One region of the Syntrophomonas sp. UBA1041 genome, then DNA from elsewhere that is predicted to be linked to it. Evidence: riboswitches for the same ligand, from Rfam matches in the RefSeq annotation. Region 1 holds a riboswitch; each other region holds the start of a gene.

Region 1 (5,712 bases):
CGCAGGCTCAATCACAGTTTGACGTCCCATGCTTCGTCATGACCCTTCAAGCGGGCAGAAGAACCCATGCCTGGGGTTATTAGAATCCCTGCTGCTGAATATATTAAGGCAGGACTCAAGATAAAACGGAGCTAAGAACATGACTGCTTTCTCCCACAAGTCAATATTGATATTCTTCACTGCTATGGGCATAATCCTGGGCGCCTCGTTACTGGGCTCTTTTGCCGCTGTTCTAATCAAGGAACCACCTATGAGCACCATGCTTAAACTAGCCCGGGAAATCAAGATTTGGGCTATTGTAGCAGCCATAGGAGGGACTTTTTACACCTTCGAGATAATAGAATCCGGGCTCTTTAAAGGAGAGGTACGACCCTTAGTCAAACAACTGCTGTATATTTTTTTCGCCATTGTAGGCACTCAGGCCGGGTATTACTTGATTGTCGTTCTGGCTGGTAAAGGCAAATGAAATTATTCATTTTCTGGGCGGCTGTGTTTATCCTGGGGATGCTGGCTGGTGCATCTTTGAGCACCATAATGATCGGTTCGCAAATAGATGACTTACATATAGAAAATATATCCTTGCGGGATAATCTTCAAACCCTGGAGAAACAGATACAGCAGCTGCAAGAAAAGCCCCAAAAGAGGATAGTGAGCAGAATTGATACCCATGTAGAGTTTGCTGATGAAAGTGATTTTAATGATATCGAAGAAAGTGTCATTAGGCTGACTGTAGAGAAATACATTCGTGAGTGGCTGAACCCCATACTGGGGCAGAATGTGGCTGAAGTCAACTATCTGCTCATTCCCGGCATAATAAACCGGGAAATAGAGACTGATAAGAATGTGGTCTTACTGAGGGTAGAGATGGTAGTCATATCCGACACAGTCAGTATTTATGTGGTAGTGCAGCCAGCTCCAAGCCATGGTGATACAAATGTCGATGTCCTGGGAAGCAGAGGGGGAAGCAAAAGAACCGGTCTCTTGCTTCTCCCCGGAAAAATCCCTGTACTTCCTGCCAAATGCTCCATTTATCTCTGCGGCGGTTCCCAGCTCTTGGCGGTAGCCTGTGATATACGGTCGATCACAATAGCCAGGACCACAATGGCCCATCCGGCTTCAAAGCCTTTTCCTGCCGCAACGCGATTAGTGGCCTTGAGCACTTCTTCGCCCAGACCGCCGGCTCCTATCATACTTGCGATGACCACCATGGATAGGGCCAGCATAGTGGTCTGATTGATCCCCGCCATTATACTGGGCATGGCCAGGGGCAGGCGCACCTCTTTGAGCATTTGCCATGGCGAGGCGCCAAACACCAGGGCGGCTTCCTGTATGTCATTGGACACCTGGCGAATGCCCAGGTTGGTAAGCCTCACAACCGGAGGCAAAGCATAGATCACCGTGGCGAAGACCGCAGGTACTTTGCCCAACCCGAACAACATCAGAGCTGGAATAAGATAGACCAGGCTGGGCATAGTCTGCATGGCATCCAGCACCGGGGTTATTAAGCCGTTGAAGCGTTCAGAGCTTGACATGGCAATGCCCACGGGGATGCCGACCAGCAATGAAATCAATACCGCCACCACAACAATGCCCAGTGTCTCCATAGCCACTTCCCACAGCCCGAACATGCCGATGCTAAAAATGAGTACTCCGGGCAAGAGAGTTTTGTAGAAGCTTCTGGTGAGGCGCCAGGAGATCGCTGTGACTATTATAATCCACCCCCACCAGGGGACCCATTTCAGAATGTGTTCGATTTCAAGCAGCATGCTCAACACCAGGGCGGATACAGCGTCAAAGAAAGGTCCCCAGGATTTCACCATCCATTTTACCGAACTGTCAATGTAGGGTGCTAAATTATATTGCCATGATTCAGGAAACATTGTTTTCACCTCCCAGTGGGTACAGGCACGGGAACCGCTGCCACACCGGACCGGGGCTGCTTGACGGCGCGTTTATGCCTGGGAAACACCTGATTGCTGCTGCCCGGCAGAAGCGAATTGGCATCTTGAACAAAACGCTCCACGTATTCGTCAGCGGGATTGCTCATCACTTCCGCCGGAGTGCCTTGCTGCAAAAATTCCCCGTTCCTCATCACCGCCATGGTGTCCCCCAGGCGAACGGCTTCGCTCAGGTCATGGGTCACGAACACGATGGTGCGGTTGAGCTGCTTTTGCAGATTGATAAGAGTATCCTGCATCTCCCGGCGGATTAAGGGGTCCAGGCCGCTGAAAGGCTCATCCATCAAGAGCAGACCGCTGTCTTGAACCAGCGCCCTGGCGATGCCGACCCTCTGCCGCATACCGCCCGAAAGCTGCGCCGGATAATAATTTTCCCAACCGGTAAGCCCCACCTGGGCGATGGCCTGCCTGGCCAGATCTTCTCTTTCACGGGGTGCTACCCCGCACAATTTCAAACCAAAAGCCACATTGTCAAGGACATTGCGATGAGGCAGCAAACCATAATGCTGAAACACCATAGCCGTTTCATGGCGGCGAAAATCGATGAGCTCTTTCTTGCCCAACTGTAAGACATTGCGGCCATTGACCTTGATTTCCCCCCGGGTGGGTTCTACCAGGCGGGGAATGCAGCGGATCAGGGTGGATTTACCGCTGCCCGACAGTCCCATGATGACAAAAACCTCACCCTGCTTCACTTTAAATGATATATTGCGTACTGCTGCCACAGCACCGTTATTTTGCAGCTGCTCAACGGCCTGTGCATCTTCCAGGTCAAGATCCGCGGCCTGTTTGCCGAACACTTTCCATAAATTATTTACTTCCAGAAGGGTATTATGATCGTAGTTTTTTATCATGGCTACTTCACCTCTTTTAGGGCTTGTTCCACCTTCTGGGCAGCTTCCTCGGTAACCCAGCTCTTCCACCGCTCCGGGTACTTTTTCAAGAAATAGATGGCGGCCTCATCGGCTTCGGTGTCGTTTTCCTGCATATAGCCAAGGAAATCGTTGTTTTCAGCCAGTGTGGTCTGGTATTTGGAAACCAGTTCCACCACTTCGGGAGCCCTGTCTTTGAGGCTGGAGTGAACCCCCTTTAATACTTGCGCTGCCGGGAAGGCACAGCCGATATTATTGGGATCATTGTATACTTCCGCATTATATTCAGGCTCTTCCAGCATGGTCATATCCAACAGGCCCATTACCCAGGTAGGTTCCCAGTAATAGCCCACCCAGGGCTGACCCTTTTCATAGGCGGTCAGCATGGAAGTGGCCAGGGCGGTATCGGAACCGGTGCTGAAAAGGTTAAATGTCTTATCTAATCCGTAGGTCTTGAATTTGGTTGCATTGGTTTGAGTTACTGCCCATCCGGGAGGACTGGTGTGGAATCGCCCTTTAGTCGGCACTTCAGCGTCTTTGAAGAGATGCCAGTAACGGGGCAGATCAGAGACCGATTTTAAATCGGGCGCTACTGCCTTAATGCCACGCTCAGGGTCGCCTTTTATCATATAGGTGGGCACATACCAACCCTGGGGAGCGTCAGGGAAATTTTGCCCCAGATCCAACACTGCTCCGCTGGAAACCGCTTCATTCCAGGGCTCTTCGTAATTGTCTTTCCAAATCTCCATGGTTATATCAATGTCACCTTTGCTCATACCCTGCAACAAAGGCAGGGTCTCGCCAAAGGTATACTGCGGTTCGGGATAGCCATAACCATGCTGCAGGATAAAGCCCACGATGCGGTTGTGCACTTTAACGCTATCCCATGATACGTCGGCCAATACCAGTTTTTCCTTTTGACCTTCAGCGCCGGTGTTGCTGCCGCTTCCGCCACAACCCACTGCGAATAATCCAAATGCAAACAATAGTGATAACAGCAAAAGTCTGACTGTAATCTGGCCTGAAAAAGATTTAATTGTGTTCATGGATACCTCCTACCGGCCTGAAGCCACGGCAAGCGGAAGAGAGCTCAAGAAAGGAGAAATATACATATGAAGCATAATCGAAAAGGAAAAGTAGGATGATAAAGGGCAGCTGCAGGGGGCAGCATGCTTAACATCTGAATTCCCAATCTGCCTACGAGGTTAGCTGACGGGCTCGGGCCTGGGTTAGCCCTATTCCACAACCGATATAGGGTTAATGAAAACTCGCCCCATAAAATGGTTCCCCCGTGTCTCGACTCCGAGGCTTCGGCCTATTTTAGTCTTTAATTTCGATGACTTATAAATCAGCGGATGATGCTTTCTTGGCACCACCAAGCGGACGCGATTACTTCGTCAGATCATCACTCCTTTCAGAATATAGGACTTTACATACAAATATGAAACCAAGTCCCCTACAGTAAAAGCTGTGCTACTGCAGTGCCATTGATATGGTGAGAAAATCGACTGTATCAAGTTTAAATGATAAATGTGGCAGAAATGAAGCAAAACTGAGACGCAAGCTTCGCCGCCCGGGCTAAAAAGCCGATAATCAGGGATCTGTAGGCCATCAAAATATTTTGGCCAGCATTTCCGCGGAGATGTCCATACCGGTGACCTGCATACCCATAAGGGCCAAATCTATAGCATAAATCCCGGTGCCGCAGCCCAGGTCGAGAACAGTTTCCCCGAGATGCGATCCATGGACTTTAAAACCATCTCTCTTTCCAAATCGTGAACAGTACTGCCGACTTCATCTGTATACCACTTGTCGTACTCGGCGGCGATTGCATCAAATATCTCGGCTATTCTAAATGCCCTCCCCAATTTGTCATACTATTAATTGTAGCCTGAGGAAGCGAAGCATGTGGACGTTCTTTTACTTCCTTCCACTCTTCAAATGACCGGCAGGCCAATATAGGGAATAATCTTGACAGGCAAGAAGCTTCTAGCGCCGTCATAATCGTCTTCGCTTTCCGGGCGGATGATATTCATTTTTCATTGTCTCCTTCTTTAGTAATTGCCACATTTCCCTCCACATGCCGTTTTCCCATGAGGTGTCTGGCTTTGCGGTTGGCCACGCTGTCAAATATGATGGAGAAATCATAGTCTTCCGGATAAAGCTCACTGGCGGGCACAAAGAGCTTAATGCGCTTGTGATTGACCAGCCTTTTTTGGCCTTTCACCTGTACGCCGATTTCCCCCTTTTCATTGGAACGAGCGTAAACGATACCGATTTCCTTGCGCGGATAGACAAACACGCTGTCTCCAATGTTGAATTTATCGCGGTGAGACTGTATTTCAGGCTCCGGCTCCTCTTGTTTGACGATCCTGGGCGGTGTGGCGGCGGCCCGGTTGGGGGTTGAGTTGTTCTGCTGCGCCGCTGACCGATGCTCATCGGTTTTGCTGCCGTAGGCGGCCTGGTGGGCGCGTTGCAGCATTTGCCGGGGCATCCCCAGTCTTTCCGCAATATGCAGCGCGCAGCTTTCACCGGCTTCCCCGATTTCAAGCTGATAGAGCGGCATCAGGCTTTCCTTGTCAAAGGTCATGCGGGCGTTTACCAACCCGGGCTTCATGCTCGCATATTCTTTTATCTCCGGGTAGTGGGTGGTAACCACAAACAGGCATCCTTTGGCGCCGAGCTCATCCAAGATCGCAATGGCCAGCCCCATGCCTTCGGTGGGATCAGTCCCGGAGCCAAGTTCGTCCAGCAAGACCAGGGATTCTTGATCGGCCTGCTTTAAAATAGCGATGATGTTCCTCATATGCGAGGAAAAGGTGGACAGGTTTTCGGCTATGCTCTGCCCGTCGCCAATGTCGCACAAGACCAGATTGTTCAGG
Region 2 (5,712 bases), on a different contig from region 1:
TTGGGTTTTTCCGGCATTACCAATGAACCGTTTGCAGGGCTTTATGGAGAGCAGTTTGCCAGGCAATTGGAAGATGCGGGGATCGGCTTTTCCCGCGAAGAAGAGCTGATCAAAACCGCGCGCAGAATGGATGTGTTCACTGTGGCCTGGGCTTTTAATGAAGCGGAAGCCCGGATCATGGCTGAGGCAGGTGCAGACGTAATCGGAGCCATCGTAGGTGTAACCGGCGGGGGGCTGACCGGAGCCAAGGGGGTAATGAATATTGAGACCGCCACCGCGGAAGTGCAAAAAATGTGCCGGGCGGCCCGTTCTATAAACCCCAGGGTTTTCGTATTGACTCACGGCGGGCCATTTGCAGATGTAGATACCGCACAGTACTCTATCGCCAGTACTGACGCCGATGGTTATGCTTCCGGCTCCAGCGGGGAACGGATGCCCACTGAAAACGCAGTGATAGAAATCACCAGGAAATACAAAAACATGTCAATCAAAAGGGCATAAGTTTAGGGAAAGGGGGAAGCGGTGCTGAGCAACCGTCCCCCTGGTCCTGCAATGCTATGGTTCAGTTGCCGGTGGGCATATTGGGCATAGTGGTAATGGTTGTCCCTGCGGGAATTTCAAAAAGGCTCTCTGCTTGAGGGCCAATCTGATAATTCTTATACTCGATCACAACCGGACCCTCGGTGGTGGTTTGCTCTATTCTTACCGGCATACCGATATCCTTGCGCAGCCACATCTTAGCGGTGTCGCTACCCTCCGTGGAAGTAACCACCAGACAATCATAACCATCTTTGTTTTCTTCACCGACCACTTTCAGATTAGAAGTATCGCCAGACTCGTTCACCCACTCATTGGGGAGCTCGGCGGAGTCCTGGAGAGTGGTCATTTTCATCGCGGTCTTTTGGTCAGGATTATATAAGTACATTTCCCCCTGGGCATTAGTGATAGTGATCATCTTCATGCCCATAGCCTCCATCTCCATTCTGAGTTTTTCACCGCTGATATACATCTTGCCCTGAGTGTTCAAGGAACTTCCCTGACCGCTCATAGTCATCACCATTTCAAATGACATTTGTTTGGCCTGAAGAGCCGTTTCCATGATGTCTTTCAAGCGGTTGTCGCCGGTCTGCTGGGCCGGGGGTGTCGTTGAGGCGGTCGGTGTTCCGGGATCCTCTTTCTTACTGGAGCAGCCTGCCAAGCTGCCGAGCATCAGGGTCAAAACCAATAAAGCTACAATCCATCTTTTCAATCTACTTGCCCCTTTCTTTTCATAAATTTTCCTCATCTGTATGCAGGGTAACAATTATCAGGTATGCTGTCAAACCCAATTTGAACGCGAAAATAGCCCTGTCCATAATTGAATCTGCACCGGCACCTGGGGGCCGGAGCTATTCTTGAAGAACCCGGCTTTCGATCTGCTGTTTCACTGTTTTTAAAGCATTAACAGCCAGATATGGCTATCTTCAGGACCGGGTACTGATATGAAGAGGTTAATGCTGAATTAATGGGAAGTATAGCGTAAAGACATGAATGAACCGGAGACAGCAAGTCTTTTTATAAGAAAATGTCTTGGTGTCCCCGGTTAAATATTAGAGGATATCCTTAGCGCGGGCGCAGGTTTTCATGTGCCCTTTTTCAATGCCATCACAAAAGGGCATGGCTTGGGATTGGCCGCACCGGCATAAGGCCACCGGTTCCTGGCGGGGTATGGTGTTGCCATGGTCATCGATTAAATCGGCATGGCCGGCAATAATAATCGGACCCTGGGCGAGTATTTGTATACGAGTGTCTGCCATTATATGACCTCCTGCAATTTTGCTATTTGTATCATTTCCATAGCGGCCTTGCCGCATACATGGGACTGCGATCAAAGGCGGCGCTCTAAATATGGGCATTAAAGGCCTTATAAGGGCCAAAAAGGCCAAAAAATAGCCTCAAATCAATATCAGCTGATGAGAAGGCCGATACAACTGGCTTATCCATGTTGGAGCTATTTGTCCAACTAGCTGGAAATAAGTTATATTTAATATAATAATCATGTAAACTCTAACAAAATCGAACATAATCGGCCATTCTCAAGCTTAATTCCAGCAGACCCGGCTGGAAGCGGGGGATCCAAATATGGGGTGAATCCAGTTAACTGGTAGGGCCGCCCACAGCCCGAATCCGTCAGCTAACCTCGTAAGCGTTCAAAGGGGGAGAATGGGGAATTCTATTCCTTCTTAATAATCCTGCGTACTTATCACTTGAAGGACTTTCCCTTTTTCCTGATTTACTTCTTTAATCTATCAGGATCGAATGGTCATCACCCACTAATTGACAAGTCCGGTATGCCTTTGCATACGGGTTAATTTAGTGCACCCTTAAATTCGGACAGAATGAAGGGAGGGATAACAGTGGGTAAAATAGAGGTCCGCAATCTGACCAAAATCTATGGAAATAATGTTGAAAAAGCGCTGCAGATGCTGCGAAATGGCTGCGACAACCAGGAAATACGCGAAAATACCAAACAGGTAGTCGGGGTCAGAGAGGCCACTTTTTCTGTAGAGCAGGGAGAATGTTTCGTGATTATGGGGCTGTCCGGCAGTGGCAAGTCAACCTTGCTGCGCTGCATAAACCGCCTCATCAAGGCAACAGATGGCGAAATTGTGATAGATGGAGAAGACGTGAACAAAGTGTCTTCGCGCCGCTTGGAAGTGCTGCGCCAGGAAAAGATAGCCATGGTTTTTCAGCGTTTCGCTTTGCTGCCGCATCGAAATATTTTAGACAATATCGCTTACGGCCTGGAAGTGCAGGGCGAGCCGCGCCCCATACGTTATGAAAAAGCATTCCAGGCCTTAGAACTGGTCGGTCTGAAAGGCTGGGAAGATTCTTATCCGGGAAATCTCAGCGGAGGTATGCAGCAGCGGGTGGGCATCGCCCGAGCTTTGGCAACCGATCCCGATATACTGCTCATGGATGAACCTTTCAGTGCACTGGATCCTTTGATAAGGCAGGATATGCAAGATGAACTCTTAGCTATTCAGCAGAAGTTGCAAAAAACCATATTGTTTGTCACTCATGATCTGGACGAAGCGTTAAAAGTAGGCGATCGCATCGCCTTGATGAAGGACGCCCGGATCGTGCAAATAGGAAGTCCGGAAGAAATCCTGCTCTCACCAGCCAGTGATTATGTAGCTCGTTTTGTGGAAAACGTCAATCGTTCTCGGGCTTTGACGGCTTCAGCTGTGATGGTCAAGCCCCGTGCCGTGGCTCATCCCAAAGACGGCCCTCTAACTGCCTTAACCTTTATGGAAAAACATGGCTTATCTACTATATTTGTTACGGACCGGGCCGGGCACCTGCAGGGGTATGTGCAGGCTGAGGATGCCTCGGCTCTGGTCGAAGCGGGTATCAGGGAATTAGACGGCATTATCAACCCCGAAGTGCCAACTGCCGCACCGGATACTATGCTGTCCGACCTTTTGGACACCCTGGCCTATACCAAGGTGCCGTTAGCGGTTGTTGATGACCAAGGCAGATTGAAAGGCGTATTGGTGCGAGGATCGGTGATCGCAGGCCTGGCCGGTGAAAGGAGGGGTAGTCATGAATAGCATTCCGAGATTGCCACTGGCCCGATGGACTGACGATCTAATCAATTATTTACAGGGGCATTGGGGCGCCTCCACCCAAGCTTTCTCCGATCAAATGGAAAGCTTGATCAAAGGGCTGCAGCAGCTTCTGATCAGTATTCCTCCGGAATTGTTCATCATCGTAATCGCACTCCTGGCCTGGTGGCTTGCGGGTAGAAAAATGGCTATTTTTTCTGTAATCGGTTTGTTTTTTATCTACAATGTAAAACTGTGGGAGGTTACCATGGAAACCTTATCCATGGTAATAGCAGCTGTCTTGTTGTGTGCTGTGGTGGGGATCCCACTAGGCATTCTTTCGGCAAAAAACCTTACTGCTCATCGAATCATTGCGCCGGTTTTGGATTTCATGCAGACATTACCGGCGTTTGTTTATTTATTGCCTGCTATTCCCTTTTTTGGGTTGGGCGTCGTTCCGGGGGTTCTAACTACTATCATCTTTGCCATGCCACCGGTAATTAGGCTAACCGATCTTGGACTGAGGCAGGTACCGGAAGAATTAATTGAACTCGGGAGATCTTTTGGTTCCACCTTTTTTCAGATGTTGTTCAAGATCGAGCTCCCCCTGGCCAGGGCAACTATCCTAGCCGGTATCAACCAGTGCATCATGCTGTCACTGTCTATGGTTGTTATCGCTGCGATGATAGGTGCCAAAGGACTGGGCGGTGTGGTATGGAGAGCCATACAGACGCTTAAATTCGGAATGGGGTTTGAAGCGGGAGTGGCTATCGTAGTGATTGCCATTATCCTGGATAGAATCACCCAGAATCTAGGAAAGAGCAAATAAAAAAGAGGAGGTATGGTTGTTTATGAAACGGAGAATGGCATTACTGTTGCTTGTGGCCATAATAGCGGTTTTCGCTGTGGGGGGGTGTTCGAACAATGCGGACAATCCCAATGCAGGGGATAAGAGTGTAAAAGAGCAGTTTAAAGGCAAAATTATCGGCATCGATCCCGGAGCCGGCCTTATGAAGGCTACGGATGCTGCTGTTGAACAGTATGGGCTGGATTATGAAGTTGTTGAAGGAAGTGACGCCACTATGGCGGCTGCCCTGAAACAAGCCATTGACAACCAGGAATGGGTGGTTGTAACCGGCTGGACTCCGCATTGGAAATTCGCCCGCTGGGATCTCAAGTTCCTCGAGGACCCTAAGGAGATATACGGTGAGGCAGAAACCATTAACACCATAGTGCGCCAAGGTTTGAAAGCAGATATGCCCGAGGTCTACGCAGTATGTGACAGGTTCAAATGGGACAGCCAAGAAATTGGGTCAGCCATGGCTATGGCTGAAGAAATTGGCGACGACAAGGAGGCTGCCCGCAAGTGGGTGCAAGAAAACCAGGAATTGGTGAACAGATGGCTTCCGGATGGATATGATGCTGCTCAAACCACTACCAGCTTTGACAAAGGCCAGGTCAAGCTGCTCTATGTGGAGTGGGCTTGTGCTAGGGCTGAAACCCATGTTATGGCTGATGTGCTGCAAAATATTATGGGGTATGAGGTGGAAATGATACCGGTTGGAGCGGGGGCTATGTATGAAGGTCTGGCCGCCGGCGAAGGCGATGCCATATTCACCGCCTGGCTGCCCATCACCCATGGCGATTATTTGGAGGCAGTCAAGGATAAGGTGGAAGATTTGGGACCGAGCTATGAAGACGCCCGCATCGGTTTGGTAGTACCGTCATATGTTACTATAAATTCAATTGAAGAATTAATGAAATAAAGACATATTCACCACCAGGCCCCCAGATCCATGGGGGTCTGTTTTTTTTAGCGGGTTTATGGCATCTCGATAGGAATATCATGCAGGAGTTTCGCGAAAGGCTGATCATTTCCTATGGAAATGCCAAGCATTACTTCACCAAGGACGGCATCATAGTATCCGGCAAGTGGTTCCGAATCGACAGCAAATGGATGCCTTGCTAAAAACGCCCAAATAGACGGCTTTGAGGTAGACGAAAACGGCGTAAGAAAAACAAAATAAGGCTCTCTGAACATCAAAACAGGTACTTTATGCGATAATAAATAGGAATTTAGTGAGCAGTTCCGGGTTGGAGATTATTTATATTTTATACACCTTAA
Region 3 (5,712 bases), on a different contig from region 1:
TCTTCCGGTATATCCGCAGTGATCAGGACCTTGCGGTCCAGAGCGTAGCCTCCCACTGAATCCAGGGCGTTTTCCACTATGTAAGCGAGGCAATGGGGCAGGAAATAGTTGCGGTGCGGTTGTTCCAGAATAGTGATGTCGATCATATTTTCAACGATGTCCCGCAGCCGCAGGCTCTCTTTATGAATGATATCCATGGCATTTTCCAGAGCCGGGCCTTCAAAAATACCGTCTCTTATCCCCTCGGCATAGCCGTTGATGTTCATTAAAGGAGTCTTCATCTCATGAGAGGCATTTTGAAAAAAGTGGCGCATGCTCTCATCATAGCTTTTCAGCCGTTCTGCCATCTGATTAAAGGCAACCGCCAGATTGGACAGCTCGTCACTGGATCTGGTCTCCAGCTTTATGTCAAACTGCCGGTTACCCATGGCCTCAGCGTAAAGTTCCAGGTTTTTTAAAGGCCTTGCGATATAGCCGATCAGAAAATAGGCGATCACCAGGGCGCTGACCAAGGCGATGAATAGGTTGCCGAACACCAGGTAAAGCGTGTTCAGATACATGTTGCGCAGGCTCTGCAGGGCCACAAAAGTTATCACCGTGCCGTTGATTTCAGGATTGATCCCGATGGGGGTCTCGACTGACAGGTATTGTTCGGTACGGTAAATATTGGCACTGGTCTTATCAACGGTTTCCCGGTCGCGCAAAGGATGGGGCAGGTCCGATAACTGCTGTCCAACCTGAAAATCCTCGGGGTGGCTGCTGAAGGTGATCCTGTTGTCAGGGCCGACCAGCATGTAATTGCTTTCTACGGAACGGCCTAAAAGGAGTATGGTTGTAGGAAGATCGGCCTCATGGGAAAGCGCCCCGGATTGCCGGCTTTCAACGATAAAGGCGATCTCCCAGGCCTGTCTTTCCAAGCCTATCTGGGCCCGGTTTTCCAATACTCCGAAAAGGATCGGATAAAATGCCATAGTGGTCATGGTAAAAGTTATTAAAACCACCAATAGATAACTGATTACAATCCTACTCGAAATGCTTTTTAATCTGCCCATCTAATCTATACCCGTAACCCCAAATGGTTTTGATAGTAGTATCGGAACCGCTGGCCCTCAATTTCTTGCGCAGCCGTTTGACCGTATCATCTACCGCCCGTTCACTGCCCATATAGTCATAGCCCCACACCCGGTTCAGCAGTTCCTGACGGTTAAAGGTGCGCTGGGGATGCTGCATTAATAAGGCTATCAAATCGAACTCCCTGGTAGTAACCTTCAGGGTTTTACCGTTCACCAGTATCAGCCGGTCCACGGGGAACAGCTTCATATTACCGCACTCACTGCAGCCGGATGGCTGCTGGTGAGGCAGGGTGCGGCGCAAGACGGAACGCACCCGGGCCATCAGTTCGCGCGGGCTGAATGGCTTGGGGAGATAGTCGTCGCCGCCGATCTCCAGGCCGATAATGCGGTCCAGAGCCTGCCGGCGAGCCGAAATAAAGATAACCGGGGCTCTGCTGTGCTGGCGAATCTCCTTGCAGAACTCCAGACCGTCCTGGCCGGGCAGCATGATATCCAGGATGAACATGTCAGGATAGCCTGAATCCAATCGCTTGCGCAGCTCTTCTATGCTGTTGAAGGACTCCACCTGATAGCCTTCGTTTTGCAGGTATTTGCTGATGAGCAGGCGGATATTCTCTTCATCATCAACTATAAATATAGTTTGCATGGTACGCTCCCTAAAAAACCGACGGTTGATGTAGCAAGCCATTTATTAAAGCATATCCTATTAATGTGGCAAAAATATATTAAGCATGTCGATTTCTGCAGAAATGAGCAGCAGATGATTTATATAACCGCTGCCGGAATTTTGCCACATTTTAAGTTTAATATATAGTATATAATATATATATACATCGTTGGGACATGGCGAAACAAATGCCCTAGGGTTAGGGCTGAGGGAGGAATCAAGTCTATAGGCGCAAACAAATGAGCAAAAGCCTGCGCTGAATTTCCTGGAACAGGAGAACGGGGGAACCATCATTTGGGGTGAATCCGTCATCGGTAGGGGACCCTTTCCCCGAACCCGACAGCTAACCTCGTAAGCGCTGAAAGGGAACCCGAGGTTAATACTCTTCTTCTGACCAAAGGCCTTCCTTTGGTCGTTTTAAGTCTCGGCCCTTTTCTAATGTGACCATTCCTGCCAAAACCCTGAAGAAAGGAGTGCCAGCATGAGAGAAACAGGGGATATCAACAACCGTCATCAGTCCTTATTAAGAAGCCGCCAACTAAGTGACGATGCCCAGCCTTACCAGCAATTTCTAAGTCAATTACCAGATGAAAAAACCATACAAGCCGGGATTGCCAGGCGCAGATTACAGATCCAGGCTGTGATCGGAGGAACTGATCAGGATTGGTCTAATTGGAAATGGCAGCTCAAGCACCGTATCCGGGACAGCAGGATACTGGGACAAATTCTGGGCCTGACCCAACTGGAGATGAGGAGAATCGACCGGGTCAGCCAGGTCTACCGCTGGGCCATTTCTCCTTACTACCTCAGCCTGGTGGACGAAGATTATGAAAACAGCCCGATTTATCGCCAGGCCGTTCCCGATCTCCGCGAACTCCTGCCCGGGGGCAGCCTGGATCCCATGAATGAAGCCTTGACTTCACCAGCGCCATGCGTTACCCGCAGATACCCCGACCGGCTGATCATCAATGTCACCAACCAGTGTGCCATGTACTGCCGTCATTGCCAGAGAAGGCGCAATATCGGGGAACATGATCTGCATGCCTGCAGGGAAGACATCGCCAGAGCGGTTGAATATGTGGCCCAAAACAGAGAGGTCAGAGATGTGCTTATTACCGGCGGGGATGCCCTCTTGCTGAGCGACCGCATGCTTGATATGCTGTTGAACAAACTCTATCATCTGCCTCATGTGGAAATCATCCGTATCGGAACCAGAACTCCGGTTACTCTGCCGCAGCGCATTACTCCGGAACTCTGTGATATTATCCGTAAGTATCCGCCTATTTATATTAATACTCAGTTCAATCACCCTCTGGAAATCACCCCGGAATCCAAACAGGCCTGCGACCGATTGGCCGAGGCCGGGGCTATTCTGGGCAACCAGGCCGTACTGTTGCGCGGCATCAATGACAGACCCTATATTATGCGCAGGCTAAACCATAAATTGCTTAAGATCCGGGTTAGACCTTATTACATCTTCCATGCCAAAGACGTCAAGGGCACCAGGCATTTTCAGACCACCATCCAGGAGGGCATGGACATCATTGCCTCACTGCGCGGGCATACCTCCGGTATGGCGGTGCCTACCTATATAGTCAACGCCCCGGGCGGCCTGGGCAAAATCCCGCTTATGCCCAACCACATCATGCATATGGACGCTGACAAAGCGGTATTGATGACCTGGGAAGGCAATATCGTAGAGATCTCCAACAAAAAAGCCTGAAACAGCTGATTAATAAGCTGAAAACGGCCTGCGCAGCTTAGCGCAGGCCGTTTCCCTGCTCTAACTGCGGCATTATGAGGGTTTGGTATTGTGAGGCAGACCCTGCCGGTCATTTTGCCCGGGCCGTTACCGCGTCTGCCTTTTGGGGGTTTTAAAATCCAGGAGATAAGTCATAATAAAGGATAAATGGAAATGTCATTCCAGTCTATATTGATACAGGGGGTTAATGCCATGGAGAAAGTGATCATCAGACAGCTGATGCGGGAGACCGAGAGGCTGGCCGGTCAGGAAGTGGAGGTCAGCGGATGGGTGCGCAGCAACCGCAGTCAAAAGAACTTTGGCTTTATCGCCCTGCATGACGGCACCCATTTCAATACCGTTCAGGTGGTTTACGAAAAGGACGCTTCGGCCAATTTTGATGCCGTGGCCCGAATTCGGGCCGGCTGCGCGGTTACCGCCCGTGGAATCATGGTGTTGACTCCACAGGCCAAACAGCCTTTCGAAATAAAGGCCCATGAAGTGGTTCTGGAAGGCGATGCCCCCGAGGACTATCCCATACAGCCCAAACGCCACACCCGGGAGTTCCTGCGCGAGATGGCTCACCTGCGACCCCGTACCAACCTGTTTGCGGCGGTTTTCCGTATCCGCTCCCTGGCCGCATATGCCATTCACGAGTTTTTCCAGAAACGCGGTTTTGTCTACGTACACACCCCCATCATAACCGCCAGTGATGCTGAAGGCGCCGGAGAGATGTTCAGGGTAAGCACACTGCCGGCTTCAAAACCGCCGCTCACTGAATCCGGGGAGGTGGATTTCAGTCAGGATTTCTTCGCCCGCAAAACCAGCCTCACCGTCAGCGGGCAGTTAGAAGCCGAGGCTTTCGCCCTGGCCTTTCACGATGTTTATACTTTCGGCCCCACCTTCCGGGCTGAGAACTCCAACACCGCCAGACATGCCGCTGAGTTCTGGATGATCGAGCCGGAGATGGCCTTCGCCGATCTGAGCGATGATATGCGCCTGGCTGAAGCCATGGTGAAATATGTCATCGGCTTCATACTGGAGAATGCTCCTGACGAGATGCAGTTCTGCTATCAATTCGTTGATAAGGAGCTGGAGGAGCGGCTTTTGGGACTATTAAACCAGCAGTTCGCCCGGGTAAGTTACACTGAAGCGGTAAATCTTTTGACCAAAGCGGGGCAGAAATTTGACTATCCGGTGGCCTGGGGACATGACCTGCAGACCGAGCACGAGCGCTATCTGACCGAAAAGGTGTTTAACAAACCGGTATTTGTAACCGGCTACCCCAAAGATATCAAGGCCTTCTATATGCGCCAAAATGATGACGGCAAGACCGTGGCGGCTATGGATCTTCTGGTCCCCGGGGTGGGGGAATTGATCGGCGGCAGCCAGAGGGAAGAGCGCGAAGACTTTTTGGCCCGGCGCATGGAAGAGCTTAACATGGATCCCCGGGAACTGTGGTGGTACCTGGATCTGCGCAAATACGGCGGGGTCAAACACGCCGGCTTCGGCCTGGGCTTCGAACGGCTCATCATGTACCTCACCGGGGTCGCCAACATCCGCGATGTCATTCCTTTCCCCCGCACCGTCCGCTCCTGCGAATTCTAAGCAAAATGTCACGGGGACGGGGTTTTTCTAGGTTAAAAATGGGAACGGACCCATTGTCAACCCCGTCTCCGCGGTATAGTCTTTATTCAGCTGCGATACTGGTCCACATGTCCGGGGGCTGCCCGGGAAAATTCTTGTAGCGGATCTCTCCGTGCCGGGGCTTGATATTGGCCTGGCAGGATTCTGAGCGATAATTTTGCGCCCAGATGTGACAAATAGGAATCTTAAGTGCTTCTGCCCTGGCCACCACTTGGGCGGTTACCGAGGAATATTTCTGGCGGTTGCCATCCCAGACCACGATGATAACATTGCTATGCTCGGCGATAAACTGCCCCGCTTTGAGGTAAGCAAGACGCCGGGTCGGAGTTGGCGGCATCTCTATCACTTCTATAGCCCGGTTGTTGATCCAGTACTCATACTCGCTGCGCAGCTCGGCCCCGGCCGGATCATGGCGGTAATCTTCGCTAGCGCCGAAAGTTTCCAAATATCTCTGCATAGAAAAGGGGAGTACCGCGATGAGGCGGGCCGCTTCATCTTTTAGCAGCGCACCTGCTACCAGGCGGTCAGCCCCGGCTGCCAGGGGAGAAAATACGGTCAGATAATGGGCCGGGAATTGCCTTTCT

What was found. A riboswitch is a leader RNA that binds a small molecule or an ion and turns the genes downstream of it on or off. The one in region 1 is predicted to bind cyclic di-AMP.
Region 2: linked by a shared signal. The riboswitch ahead of B2633_RS10170 (quaternary amine ABC transporter ATP-binding protein) and the one ahead of B2633_RS17090 (ABC transporter substrate-binding protein) in region 1 are both predicted to bind cyclic di-AMP.
Region 3: linked by a shared signal. The riboswitch ahead of B2633_RS16055 (KamA family radical SAM protein) and the one ahead of B2633_RS17090 (ABC transporter substrate-binding protein) in region 1 are both predicted to bind cyclic di-AMP.

What each region holds. Positions count from the first base shown of each region.
Region 1 is NZ_DCEA01000117.1:218-5,929, forward strand. Features, by position in the region: gene B2633_RS17075 (YtrH family sporulation protein) at 140-466, shown strand; gene B2633_RS17080 (ABC transporter permease) at 1,029-1,880, opposite strand; gene B2633_RS17085 (ATP-binding cassette domain-containing protein) at 1,886-2,812, opposite strand; gene B2633_RS17090 (ABC transporter substrate-binding protein) at 2,815-3,876, opposite strand; cyclic di-AMP (ydaO/yuaA leader) riboswitch at 4,011-4,156, opposite strand; gene B2633_RS17095 (class I SAM-dependent methyltransferase) at 4,442-4,543, opposite strand; gene B2633_RS17100 (hypothetical protein) at 4,513-4,698, opposite strand; gene B2633_RS17105 (endonuclease MutS2) at 4,863-5,712, opposite strand, start outside.
Region 2 is NZ_DCEA01000068.1:32,931-38,642, reverse strand. Features, by position in the region: gene B2633_RS10185 (phosphoenolpyruvate hydrolase family protein) at 1-501, shown strand, start outside; gene B2633_RS10180 (DUF4412 domain-containing protein) at 563-1,249, opposite strand; gene B2633_RS10175 (CDGSH iron-sulfur domain-containing protein) at 1,590-1,796, opposite strand; cyclic di-AMP (ydaO/yuaA leader) riboswitch at 2,069-2,203, shown strand; gene B2633_RS10170 (quaternary amine ABC transporter ATP-binding protein) at 2,397-3,593, shown strand; gene B2633_RS10165 (ABC transporter permease) at 3,586-4,416, shown strand; gene B2633_RS10160 (glycine betaine ABC transporter substrate-binding protein) at 4,439-5,353, shown strand; gene B2633_RS10155 (hypothetical protein) at 5,434-5,556, shown strand.
Region 3 is NZ_DCEA01000107.1:108,744-114,455, forward strand. Features, by position in the region: gene B2633_RS16045 (sensor histidine kinase) at 1-1,052, opposite strand, end outside; gene B2633_RS16050 (response regulator transcription factor) at 1,024-1,719, opposite strand; cyclic di-AMP (ydaO/yuaA leader) riboswitch at 1,985-2,112, shown strand; gene B2633_RS16055 (KamA family radical SAM protein) at 2,222-3,463, shown strand; gene asnS (asparagine--tRNA ligase) at 3,695-5,089, shown strand; gene B2633_RS16065 (ATP-binding protein) at 5,172-5,712, opposite strand, start outside.